Regions from separate parts of the Rhizobium sp. N324 genome, predicted to be linked through region 3. Evidence: predicted binding sites of a transcription regulator. Region 3 holds the regulator's gene; each other region holds the start of a gene.
The links. The regulator PhoB, encoded in region 3, activates phosphate uptake and scavenging genes when phosphate is short. The targets are predictions, from matches to a motif close to TGTCATNNANCTGTCAT.
Positions count from the first base shown of each region.

Region 1 (3,206 bases), 790 kb from region 3:
TCGGCCTGTCGCTCTCGTCGATCTTCCTGGTCTACACCGGCCAGAGCGTCGTGCAGACCTTCTTCGTCACCGCCGCCTCCTTCGGTGCGCTGTCGCTTTACGGCTACACGACGAAACGTGATCTGTCGGCGATGGGCTCGTTCCTGGTCATGGGTCTTTTCGGCCTGATCATCGCTATGATCGTCAACGCCTTCCTGGCTTCGTCGGCCATGCAGTTCGCGATCTCGGTGATCGGCGTTCTGATCTTCGCAGGCCTCACCGCCTACGACACGCAACGGATCAAGGAGCTGTACCTGGAAGCCGATGACGTCACTGTTGCCGGCCGCAAGGCGATCATGGGCGCGCTGACGCTCTATCTCGACTTCATCAACCTCTTCATGTTCCTGCTGCAGTTCATGGGCAACCGCAAATAAGCAGGCGGACAGAGATCGAAAAGGCGGCTTCGGCCGCCTTTTTTGTTGCGCTGATTTTGCCGGGATGGTTTTAGAGGAGCCCTGCCTCCTGCTGGACCAGCCGCCAATGTCATTCCTTCTGCGCGATGCGTCGCAAGCCGATATTCCCGCCATCACCGGTATCTACCGGGAATCCGTGCTGAACGGCACGTCGAGCTACGAGATCACGCCGCCGTCCGAGGCCGAGATGGCGCAGCGTTTTTCGGCAATCGTCGGCCAGCAATACCCCTATATCGCCGCAGCCGGTGCGGATGGGATTTTGCTCGGCTATGCCTATGCCTCGGCCTTTCGCGTCCGCCCGGCCTATCGCTGGATGGTCGAGGATTCGATCTATCTGGCGCCCGAAGCCCGCGGCCGCGGCATCGGCAAAGCATTGATGGCCGAGCTGATCGAGCGCTGCACCAATCTCGGTTTTCGTCAGATGATCGCCGTCATCGGCGGCGCCAGCCCCGCCTCGATCGCGCTTCATCTCAAGACGGGCTTCGTGGAGGTCGGCCTGATGCGGGGCGCCGGCTACAAACACGGCCGCTGGCTGGATACGATGCTCATGCAGCGCGTCCTCGGCGAGGGCATGACGACCGATCCGGATCCCTCCGCCTATCCCGGCACGCTGTTTGCCGGCTGATGGATGTGCCCGGAAGCGTGAAGCGGTTCCGGGATAACGACATGCAGAAAAAGCGTCCTACTTGTCGACGAGCTTCAGCGCCTTGTCGAACACCTTCAGCACCTGGTTCAGCTCGTGACCGCGCTTCAGGATCGTGCCGTGGACATTGATCACGGAATAGGCGCCCTGCTTGGCGGCGAGCTTGGGATTTTTCTCGATGCGGAAGAGCGGCATTTCACCGGAGCGTTTGAAAACGGAGAACACCGCCTTGTCCTTCAGGTGATCGATGGCGTAGTCGCGCCATTCGCCGTCACCGACCATACGACCGTAGATCCACAGGATGGCATCCAGTTCGCGCCGATGAAAGGTCACCGGAAGCGGGTCCTTGCTCTGCTTGTATTCCCTGAGATCGACGACGACTGAGGAACTATTGTCGACGGAACGGCTTTCGCCGTGTCGCAAATCCGGCTGTTCTGTCATTCAGTCTCCAAGGCCTCTGCATGTGACAGGAGAGTGACAGTGTGCCCGAGCCGCCGCAAATTGCAAGAGCGCCGGCCGTCACATTCGGTCGCACCACCGCGCGCGCATCAGCGCGCATGGACGCTGGAGCACTTTGAATCGGCGCATCGTCCGATGCGCGTGACAGCGCTGTCGCTTTCTCGGCAGCGCCGCATTTCAGTCAAAACAGCGCCTCATTTGCAGGGGATTTATGAATCCCGGTTTGGCGCCAGCGCGCCAAAGGGCCCGGCGGAGCGTATCGACCTTAACCCCAGCCCCGAATACGCTCAGCCGGGCCGCCCGGTACTTCACCCGCAAGCGGATGAAATCTCAGATATTTTTTCCCGCCATCACCACGGTCGCCCCGAGGATCGCCGCCGGATCGCCGTTGTCGTTCGCCGATTGCAGCAGAATCGCGCAACCCTCGAGCTGCGGCCGCTGCAGCACACTGGCCGGCAGCGTCAGACTGGTCGCCTTGCCGTCCCACATGCCGACCGTCTCGACATTGGTGACGCTGTGCAGATAGGAGAGCTTCTTGCCGCTGTTCTCGCCTTTTTCGACCTCGATGGTCTTTTCCTTGTCGAAATAGACCATCACGACATTGGCTTTGCCCTGTCCCGCGCCGATCTTGATTTCCAGCTCGTCGCCGCGCATCGACGCGCTGATGGGAACCGTCAGCCCGTTGCCTTCGCCGCTATAGGTGTCGATCTTGTTGTTGATGCCGCTGAGATCGGCGCCGGCCAGATGGCCGCGCCCGTTGACGATCGCCTGCGGCGTATAGACGTTGCTGCGGCCCATAGTCCTGGCATAGCCGTATTGCCGCTCGGTGTTTTCCTTGGAGCTCAGCGTATCGGCCCAGCCGAGGTAGTTCCAGTAATCGACATGATAGGCGAGCGCGATGACATCGCCCTGGCTCACCAGCTTGCGGAAAGCCGCGTCAGCCGGCGGGCAGGAAGAGCAGCCCTGTGCCGTGAAGAGTTCGACGACACCTTTCGGCGTGCCGTCTTCGGCCTGCAGTGGACCTGAGAGAACAACGCCGGTTATCAGCGGAATCAAAAAACGGGGGGACATTCACCTGCACCTCTTTTTCAGCGCCGACGGCGTGTTCCAACCGGAGGCCCTGACATATGAACGTACGAATAATCCTTCCGGGTCCAAACGAAAAGTCACGAACGGGTGAGACGCAGCGCAACCGGAACCCGCAGAAAACAAATCATTGTGAGCCCCCTCAAATACCGCCGCCGCAAAGAAAAGCCGCCGGAAACTGCTCTCCGGCGGCCATTATCATACGAGGCTATTAACAATCAGGCAGCCAGATCGCGCAGAACCGTCTGCAGGATACCGCCATTGTTGAGGTAGACCACCTCGTCGAGCGTATCGACGCGCGACAGCAGCGGAACTTCCTTCACGGTGCCGTCGCCATAGGTGATTTTGGCGATCTTCTTCTCACGCGGCTTGATCTTGTCGAGACCCTCGATGGTGACGAGTTCGTCGCCCTTGAGGCCGAGGCTCTGCCAGGTCGTGCCCTCTTCGAAGACGAAGGGGATGACGCCCATGCCGACCAGGTTCGAGCGATGAATGCGCTCGAAGGACTGGGCGATCACGGCCTTGACGCCGAGCAGGTTGGTGCCCTTGGCCGCCCAGTCGCGCGA
Region 1 covers NZ_CP013630.1:4,415,244-4,418,449, forward strand. Annotated here, with positions in the region: gene AMK05_RS21270 (Bax inhibitor-1/YccA family protein) at 1-413, shown strand, start outside; gene AMK05_RS21275 (GNAT family N-acetyltransferase) at 520-1,077, shown strand; gene AMK05_RS21280 (DUF2794 domain-containing protein) at 1,135-1,536, opposite strand; gene AMK05_RS21285 (DUF1223 domain-containing protein) at 1,885-2,625, opposite strand; gene acnA (aconitate hydratase AcnA) at 2,859-3,206, opposite strand, start outside.
Region 1: the regulator PhoB is predicted to act here: its motif matches at 1,559-1,575, upstream of AMK05_RS21280 (DUF2794 domain-containing protein).

Region 2 (3,206 bases), 1.9 Mb from region 3:
CCGCCTGCGCTTCCGACCGATCATCATGACCTCGCTCGCCTTCACCCTGGGCGTGGTGCCTCTCGCGATCGCCACCGGGCCAAGTGCCGCCAGCCAGAATGCGATCGGCACCGGCGTGCTCGGTGGCATGATTTCGGCGACGGTGCTGGCGATCTTCTTCGTCCCCGTCTTCTTCGTCTTCGTACTGCGCCTGCTGCGGACGAAGCGGCCGGAGACCGTGACCGAGGAGGTCCCGGCCGGGCAGGACGCGGCAACGGCGACGTCACCGACATAGGGTGACGGCGAAACGGGGAGGGTTGTGCCCCGGGCGAGATTGACGCTTGCTTTCCCTTCTCACCAGCGGGGAGACGGTGGCCCGAAGGGTCGGATGAGGGGGCTGTACGGCACGCCATAGATTGCCCTTCGCCTGCGCTCAGTGCATTCGCGGCTTTGCCGCTCACCCCCTCATCTGCCTGCCGGCATCTTCTCCCCGCTGGGGAGAAGGGGATGTAGCAACGCCGTGCTCATTGATTGAACTGCTGGTAATGGCCTGATAGGAGTTCCCACTACCCGCCGGCCTTGGGCGTGATCGTCACATCGGCGCCATAGGCATCGCGCAACTCACCTTCCTGTCCCGGCTGCCGGTCGGCGGCCTGGTGCAGCAAGATCGACTGGTATCCTTGCAAGCGCGTGCCCTCGATCAGCGTGATATCGGCATTGCCGGGATTGTCTGAGCGTTCGAACCATTCGACGGGGCGGTGCAGAAAATTCATTTCGACCGCCCGGTTGGTGACGCCATGGCCGACGATGACGACGTTGTGGTCGCTATTCTCAGCGTCGCGCATGACGGTCTGGAGGAAGAGACGCACCCGCTGGGCCACATCCGCCCGGCTCTCGCCATCCGGCGGCCGGGCGTAGAATTTGCCGCTGTTGCTGCGCAGCCTCGCCCATTTTTCGAATTCCTCGGGAAACTTCTGCTTCTGTTCGGCATGGTCATAGATTTCGGTGAAGAGGCCGAAATCCTGCTCGCGCAGCAGGTAATCCTCCCGGATCTCGCCGACGACACTTTCCGGCAGGGCTGTGAGCAGGGCGTCCTTGCTCTGCCGTGTCCTGAGGAATGGCGAGTACCAGATCTGCAGCTTGCCGAAATCGGCGCGCGGCAATGCCTTCAGATAGGAGGCGATGGCCCCGCCGGCTTCGACCGCCTGACGATGGCCCCACTGCGTCAGCGGCACGTTGTGATCGCCGAATTGGCGATAGGCCTGTTCGTTGAGGTTGCCGAGAGATTCGCCGTGGCGAACGAGAAAGAGGCGCATCAGCCATTCCGCAGTGTCGGATCTGGAATCGCCGTCATCATGAACGTGCCCGATGGAGAGGGCAACATCGCCACCGCGCCGGCTTTTCCGCAACCTGTCATCTTCCTGAAACACGAGTCTGGTTTTGGAAGGTGAGATGAAAGATGGGGCATGAGCGACGCTCGTGATAGACATGATGGAACCCAGACATTTCCGCACGCTCTTCATTTCCGATGTCCATCTCGGCTCGAAGGCCGCGAAGGCTGATTTCCTCCTGGATTTCCTGCGCCACCACGAGGCCGATACGATCGTTCTGGTCGGCGACATCGTCGACGGCTGGCGCCTGAAGCGCAGCTGGTACTGGCCGCAGGTCTGCAACGACGTCGTCCAGAAGCTGCTGCGCAAGGCGCGCAAGGGCACGCGCGTCGTTTATATCCCCGGCAATCACGACGAATTCCTGCGCGACTTCCCGGGCATGCATTTCGGCGGCATCGAGGTCGTCGACCGCATGATGCATGACGGCGCCGACGGCAAGAAATATCTGATCCTGCACGGCGACGAATTCGACGTCGTCGTCCGCAATGCCCGGTTGCTCGCCTATCTCGGCGACTGGGCCTACGACACGGCAATCCGCATCAACATCCTGTTGGCGGCCGTGCGCCGCCGCCTCGGCATGCCATACTGGTCGTTCTCGGCCTGGGCAAAGCTGCAGGTCAAACATGCCGTCAACTTCATCGGCGAGTTCGAGCGCGTCGTGGCGGAGGAAGCGCGCAAAAGCGGCGCCGACGGCGTGATCTGCGGCCATATCCACCATGCCATCATCCAGGACATGGACGGCATCCGCTACATCAATACGGGCGATTGGGTGGAGAGCTGCACGGCGGTCGCCGAGCATGAGGATGGCACCTTCGAACTGATCACCTGGCGGGCGCTCGCCAGCAGCGTGCCGGCGCTTGCCGCCATTGAAATGCGCGATGAAGGCGAACTGGCCCCGCAGGCGGCCTGATATCGGCATCGCCGCGCCCGCGCCCGCGCTCCACCGACTTACCCGTTACCGTCGGGCGACAGGCTGTATTTATTTTCTAAAACGTTTCAGTAGGGCTATTTCTCGCAATAGGCGCCTCCAGGGTGGTGTGTTAGGACAACGACCAGTTTCCTTCAGGTCCACCAATGATTCCCGCCCAACAGTCCCCGAGTGAGGGAGCGCCGCCGCGCTTCCGGCTGCTCAGCGCGCTTTCCTATTGCGCGCCGCTGCTCGTCAACGGCATCGTCCTGCCATTCTTTCCCGTCTGGCTCGCGACCCACAGCTTCAGCGACCATGAAATCGGCATCATCCTCGCCATACCGATGGTGGTTCGCGTGCTGGTGGCGCCTGTCGTCGCGATGATCGCCGACCGTCTGAAGGAGCGCGCCGACGTGCTGCTCTGGTCGGGCGGCCTGTCGCTGCTGACGGCGATCGCGCTGTTCTGGACGACGAGTTTCTGGCCGGTGGCGATCGTCTATGCGCTGCAGGGCGCCACCTTTGCGCCCTATGTGCCCGTCGTCGAATCGATCGTCATCTCGGGCGTGCGCCGCTGGGGGCTGGATTACGGATCGATGCGCGTCTGGGGCTCGATTGCCTTCATCGTCTCGACACTGGTCGGCGGCCAGCTGATCAGCCGGTGGGGCGGCGGATTGGTGCTTGATGTCATGGTGTTCGGGTTTGCCATGACCGTTGTCATGGCGATCTTCTGCCCGCGCATCGGGCCGACACGTCGGCGCGGCCAGCCGATCAACATTCCGGCCGCCACCGGCAGTGGGCTGCGCGAGCCGCATTTGCTGCTGCTCTTGATCGGTGTCGCCATCCAGCAGTCGAGCCATGCAGTGCTCAACGCGTTTTCGTCGATCTACTGGCATCATCTCGGCTTTTCCGGCACCGAAGTCGGCCTGCTG
Region 2 covers NZ_CP013630.1:2,511,881-2,515,086, reverse strand. Annotated here, with positions in the region: gene AMK05_RS12135 (efflux RND transporter permease subunit) at 1-274, shown strand, start outside; gene AMK05_RS12130 (histidine phosphatase family protein) at 546-1,295, opposite strand; gene AMK05_RS12125 (UDP-2,3-diacylglucosamine diphosphatase) at 1,468-2,280, shown strand; gene AMK05_RS12120 (MFS transporter) at 2,445-3,206, shown strand, end outside.
Region 2: the regulator PhoB is predicted to act here: its motif matches at 1,391-1,407, upstream of AMK05_RS12125 (UDP-2,3-diacylglucosamine diphosphatase).

Region 3 (3,206 bases):
ACGACACGATCGACGGCTGCCGCGTCGCCGGCAAGATCACGCTGGACGGCGACGATATCTATGATCCCGATATCGATGTCGTCGAACTGCGCGCCCGCGTCGGCATGGTCTTCCAGAAGCCGAACCCGTTCCCGAAGACGATCTACGAAAACGTCTCCTACGGCCCGCGCATCCATGGCCTTGCCAAGTCGAAGGCCGATCTCGACCAGATCGTCGAGACCAGCCTGCAGCGCGCCGGCCTCTGGAACGAGGTCAAGGACCGCGTGCATGAATCCGGCACCGGCCTCTCCGGCGGTCAGCAGCAGCGCCTCTGCATTGCCCGTGCCGTCGCCGTCAGCCCCGAAGTCATCCTGATGGACGAGCCCTGCTCGGCGCTCGACCCGATCGCCACCGCCAAGGTCGAGGAGCTGATCCACGAACTGCGCGAAAATTACACGATCGTCATCGTCACCCACTCCATGCAGCAGGCCGCGCGCGTCTCGCAGCGCACCGCCATGTTCCACCTCGGCAATCTGGTCGAGGAGAACGACACCGACAAGATGTTCACCAATCCCGACGATCCGCGCACCCAGGACTATATCATGGGCCGCTTCGGCTGATTTTGGCGTCACCAAGCCTTCCCGTTATTCGAGGATAAAGCCCCATGGCATCGACACATATTTATTCTGCCTATGATGATGATCTGAAGTTCCTGTCCCGGCGGATTTCCGAAATGGGCGGCCTGGCCGAGCAGATGGTCGCCGAATCCGTCCGGGCGCTGGTCAACGGTGATACGGCGCTGGCCCAGAAGGTCATTTCCGACGACGTGATCCTCGATCACGCCGAGCGTGAAATCGGCGACAAGGCGATCGTCACCATCGCCCGCCGCCAGCCGATGGCCGCCGACCTGCGCGAAATCATGGGTTCGATCCGCATCGCCGCCGATCTCGAACGCGTCGGCGACCTCGGAAAGAACACCGCCAAGCGCGTCATCGCCGTGCAGAGCACCGGCGTTCCCCGCAAGCTGGCCCGCGGCCTCGAGCATCTGTCCGAGCTGGCGCTCGTCCAGCTCAAGGAAGTGCTCGACGTCTACACGACACGCGCCGCCGACAAGGCGAGTGCGATCCGCGAGCGCGACAACGAGATCGACGCGATGTACACCTCGCTGTTCCGCGAGCTCCTGACCTACATGATGGAAGATCCGCGCAACATCACCAGCTGCACGCATCTTCTCTTCTGCGCCAAGAACATCGAGCGCATCGGCGACCACGCCACCAACATCGCCGAGACCATCTATTACATGGCTACCGGCGCACAGCCGGAAGGCGACCGTCCGAAGGACGACAGCGCCAACACCGTCGGCGCGGTCACGGAATAACCGCCTAAACCAGACGATTGCGTGCGCGCCCATGTGGGGCGCGCAAAGAGGTCGCAGCCATTTTTTGTGAATTTGCGCAGGATGCATTGCTTAAATCACCCCCGGTTTAAGGATCATGCGCGAGGAGACCGACACGCATGATCCCGAGAGTTGCAGTTGTTGAAGACGAGGAAGCCCTGAGCGTGCTTCTCCGCTACAATCTCGAAGCTGAGGGCTTCGAGGTCGATACCATCCTTCGTGGCGACGAGGCCGAAATCAGGCTTCAGGAGCGCACGCCCGACCTTCTCATCCTCGACTGGATGCTGCCCGGCGTCTCCGGCATCGAGCTTTGCCGGCGCCTGCGCATGCGGCCGGAAACCGAGCGGCTGCCGATCATCATGCTGACGGCGCGCGGCGAAGAGAGCGAACGCGTCCGCGGGCTTTCCACCGGCGCCGACGATTATGTCGTCAAGCCCTTCTCGACCCCCGAGCTCGTCGCCCGCGTCAAGGCGATGCTGCGCCGCGCCCGTCCGGAGGTTCTCTCCACCGTGCTGAAATGCGGCGATATCGAGCTCGACCGCGAAACCCACCGCGTCCACCGCAAGAGCCGCGAAGTCCGCCTCGGCCCCACCGAATTCCGCCTGTTGGAATTCCTGATGTCGTCGCCGGGCCGGGTCTTCTCCCGCTCGCAGCTCCTCGACGGCGTCTGGGGCCACGACATCTATGTCGACGAACGCACCGTCGACGTCCATGTCGGCCGCCTGCGCAAGGCGCTGAACTTCTCCAACATGCAAGACGTCATCCGCACCGTCCGCGGCGCCGGCTATTCGATGGAAGCCTGAGCCGCCATCCTGCCGCCGTCCGGGCGAGGGAGCCGCGTAACGCAAAACGCGGCCGATAGATCACCGCACGCTGCGGTTCCTGCCGCGGACGTTCCCCCACCCTCCGTCGTCCTCGGGCTTGACCCGAGGACCCATGCGGGTGGGCACTTCGTTTCTGTTGAACTGACAAGGCGACCGCGGTCGACAAATTCAAGCGCAGCGCTTGCGGCATGGATACTCGGGTCAAGCCCACTGCTGTCCGGTTAAAATATCTGGACAGGTTGCATGGCATTGATTCTATTCGTTTTCAGACGTTTCGCGGCGTTCTGGACACGAATTGGAGATCAATGTCATGCGGCACGAGAATAGCGTTTTTCACCAGCTTCAACAGTATATTCCGTGGGCGGTGTTCGATCGTCTTGTGGACAAGCATAATGCCGACCACCGGGTGCGCCGGCTGACGGCGAAGTCGCAGTTCCTGGCGCTGCTTTTTGGCCAGTTGTCGGGCGCTGCCAGCCTGCGCGAGATCGAGGCCGGCTTGCTCAGCCACGAGGCGAACCTTTATCACCTGGGCGCTCGCAGTGTGGCCCGTGCCACGCTGGCGGATGCCAATGCCAAGCGCCCGGCAGCCTTGTTTGCCGATCTGTTCTCCGTCATGGCTGCCCGTGCCAGTCGAAAGATACGCCGTCATATCGGCGATACGCTGCGTATATTGGATGCCACACGCGTCCAGGTCTCCTCGCTGTATGGCGGCTGGGCCGACATGGTTGGCGGCAAACGGGCCATCAAACTGCATGTCTGCTACGATCCGCACGCCGACGCGCCGCTCGCCATGACGCTGACCGGTCAGAGGACGAACGACATCATCCCGGCCAGGGCGATCGACATTGCTGCGGGCGTCACCTATGTCTTCGATCTTGCCTATTACGATTTTGCCTGGTGGGCCGAGATCGATAGAAAGAGCGCCCGTTTCGTCACCAGGCTGAAGAGCAATACCCTCGTCGCCACGATCGCCGAACAGCCAGCCGATGAAGCTGCGGGCATTCTCT
Region 3 covers NZ_CP013630.1:564,089-567,294, forward strand. Annotated here, with positions in the region: gene pstB (phosphate ABC transporter ATP-binding protein PstB) at 1-599, shown strand, start outside; gene phoU (phosphate signaling complex protein PhoU) at 644-1,357, shown strand; gene phoB (phosphate regulon transcriptional regulator PhoB) at 1,495-2,178, shown strand; gene AMK05_RS02775 (IS4 family transposase) at 2,510-3,206, shown strand, end outside.

Region 4 (3,206 bases), 340 kb from region 3:
CTTGATGTAGACGGCTGCGTAGCCCGAAGCGCCGAGTTCGGCGAAGTCGAGCGTGCCGCCGAGCAGGCCCTGGATGACGCCGTCATAATCGGCGGCCGGGAACAGCGAGACCTTCTCGAAGCCGAATTCCTGCTTCAGGTGGTCGGCGAGGCAGGCATAATTGCGCAGGCGGTCGGTTTCGTTTTCGCCGCCGAGGATGCCGATGCGGAATTCCTTGAGATCTGCAGCATTGGCGGCGCCGGCGAGCGCGAAGAGCGCCGTTGCCGCAAAGAGTGCTTTCTTCAACATGTGTCTCTCCTATTGACCGGTATTCCCCGGTCTCCCGTTACGAAGAAGTGTGCCCTTGACGCGGGCGCTCGATCGCGGCCGCCTCGCTCAGAGGCCGGCCAGCGCCAGCGGTTGGACGCCGGCGGGTTGATTGTCTGCCCGCTCGGGAGCGATGTTGATCGACGTCGAGGTCATCGTTTCGTCGATGCCGGCGCCGTCCTTGTCTGTCCCGTAGATCGCCTTCACCGCCTCGGCGGTCAGCTCCGACGGCTTGCCGTCGAAGACGACGCGGCCGCCGGCCATGCCGACGATGCGCTCACAATAGTTGCGGGCGGTATCGAGCGTGTGGAGGTTAGTGATGACGGTGATGCCCTCGCGCTCGTTGATGTCGCGCAGCGCATCCATGACGATCTTGGCGTTCAGCGGATCGAGCGAGGCGATCGGCTCGTCGGCGAGCACCATCTTCGGGCTCTGCATCAGCGCCCGCGCAATCGCCACGCGCTGCTGCTGGCCACCGGAAAGCGTGCCGGCCGGCTGTAGTGCCGTCTGTTCGATGCCGAGGCGTTCGAGGGCTGCGATGGCGTATACACGTTCTTCGCGGGTGAAGATGTTGAGCAGGCTGAGAAGCGTCGAGCGGTGGTTGAGGCGGCCGAGCATGACATTGGTGAGAACATCGAGGCGCGGCACCAGGTTGAACTGCTGGAAGATCATTGCGCAGTCGCGTTGCCAGTTGCGCAGCGCCCCGCCGCGAAGCCCGGAAACCTCGACGCCGGCGAAATGAATGGTGCCGGAGCTCGGCTCCTGCAGCCGGTTGATCATCCGCAAGAGCGTCGACTTGCCGGCGCCGGAACGGCCGATGATGCCGACCATCTGGCCCTGCGGGATGGCGAGCGTGATGGAATCGACGGCGAGCTTTTTTCCGAAACGGCGTGTGACATTCTTGAGCTCGAACATCATGCTCTTCCCTTGCGATCCAGGCCTTTGGTCAGGATCGCATTAGTCCCGCTTGATGAACCTCGCGTGTCATATTTGTGTAGTTCGTGTCACAATTCTCAGCGCCTATATCGGAGGTTTAGCCACCATATCTCGCTAGAAAATCTTCCGCGCTCAGGTTGCGAAAATCCTGCAACGCCTGGCGCAGAAGGTCATGGTCCCAGTCCCACCAGGCAAGCCTGTCCATGCGCTCGCCGACCGCTTTCGAAAAGCGCTCGCGGATCAATTTAGCCGGCACCCCGCCGACGATCGAGTAGGCCGCGACATTCTTCGAGACGACCGCGCCGGCGCCGATCACCGCGCCGTTGCCGACGCTGATGCCCGGCAGGAGCGTCGCCCCATGGCCGATCCAGACGTCGTGGCCGATCGTCACCCGGTTTGCGCGCCGCCAGGCGAAGAAGTCTTCCTCCATGTCGCCGTCCGGCCAGTAGTCGGCGGCGCGATAGGTGAAATGATGCAGTGTCGCGCGCCAGGTCGGATGGTTGGTGGCGTTGATGCGCACGGCGGCGGCAATATTGACGAACTTGCCGATCGTCGCGCACCAGATGGAGCCGTCCTGCATGATGTAGGAATAGTCGCCGAAGGTGGCTTCGCTGATGCGGCAGCGTTCGGAAACCTCCGTAAAGCGCCCGAAGCTGGACTCGCTGACCGAGGCTGTCTCGTGGATAGAGGGTTCAATGCCCAGCTTGCGGCTCATGCGGCGATCTTTCCGGGAGAGAAGAGCTGGACGTCGAGAATGCGGTCGGCGACCGCCTCGCGGACTTCTTCGTCGTGGAAGATGCCGAGAAGGGCGACGCCCGCCTGCTTCTTCTCCTCGATCATGCCGACGACGACGGCACGGTTCCTGGCGTCGAGCGAGGCGGTGGGTTCGTCGAGGAGCAGGATTCTGTGCTCGGTGATGAAGCCACGGGCGATGTTGACGCGTTGCTGTTCGCCGCCGGAGAAGGTGGCGGGCGGGAGTTGCCAGAGCGCTTCCGGCAGGTTGAGCCGGGCAAGCAGGGCGCCGGCCTTCTCCCGTGCCGCGACGGCGTCTTCGCCGCGCGCCACCAGCGGTTCGGCGACCACGTCGATTGCCGCCACGCGCGGCACGGTGCGCAGGAACTGGCTGACGTAACCGAGCGTATGGCGCCGGACGTGGAGCACGGTGCGCGGGTCGGCGGCGGCGAGGTCGACGATGCGCCCGTCGTGGCGGATGAGGATCTGGCCGGTATCGACGGCGTAATTGCCGTAGATCATCTTCAGCAGCGAACTCTTGCCGACGCCCGATGGGCCGCCGAGCACGACGCATTCGCCTGAGGCGACCGAGAAGGCGACATTGGAAACGACGGGCAGCCGGATGCCGTCGCGCAGATGCATGGTGAAGCTCTTCGAGACTTCGGAAACGACGAGGGGCGTTGGCATGATGTCTTCTTTCCTGGTTTGCACCGATTGCTCAGACCTGCAGGATCGAGGAGACCAGCAGCTGCGTGTAGGGTTCGCGCGGATCGTCGAGCACCCGGTCGGTAAGCCCGTGTTCGATGACGTAGCCGTCCTTCATCACCATCATCCGGTGCGAGAGCAGGCGGGCGACGGCGAGATCGTGGGTGACGACGATCGCCGAGAGGCCGAGATCGTTGACGAGGCCGCGCACCAGATCGAGCAGGCGCGCCTGCACCGAGACGTCGAGGCCGCCTGTGGGTTCGTCCATGAAGACAAGGCGCGGGCCGGTGACGAGGTTGCGGGCGATCTGCAGGCGCTGGCGCATGCCGCCGGAAAAGGCGCGCGGCTGGTCGTCGATGCGGTCGGCGTCGATCTCGACCCGTTCCAGCCAGTCGATCGCGGAGGCGCGGATCTTGCCATAATGCCGGTCGCCGATTGCCATCAGCCTTTCGCCGACATTGGCGCCGGCCGACACCGCCATGCGCAGGCCGTCGGCCGGGTTCTGATGCACGAAGCCCCAATCGGTG
Region 4 covers NZ_CP013630.1:223,687-226,892, forward strand. Annotated here, with positions in the region: gene phnD (phosphonate ABC transporter substrate-binding protein) at 1-288, opposite strand, end outside; gene phnC (phosphonate ABC transporter ATP-binding protein) at 376-1,221, opposite strand; gene AMK05_RS01025 (DapH/DapD/GlmU-related protein) at 1,340-1,957, opposite strand; gene phnL (phosphonate C-P lyase system protein PhnL) at 1,954-2,661, opposite strand; gene phnK (phosphonate C-P lyase system protein PhnK) at 2,693-3,206, opposite strand, start outside.
Region 4: the regulator PhoB is predicted to act here: its motif matches at 1,289-1,305, upstream of phnC (phosphonate ABC transporter ATP-binding protein).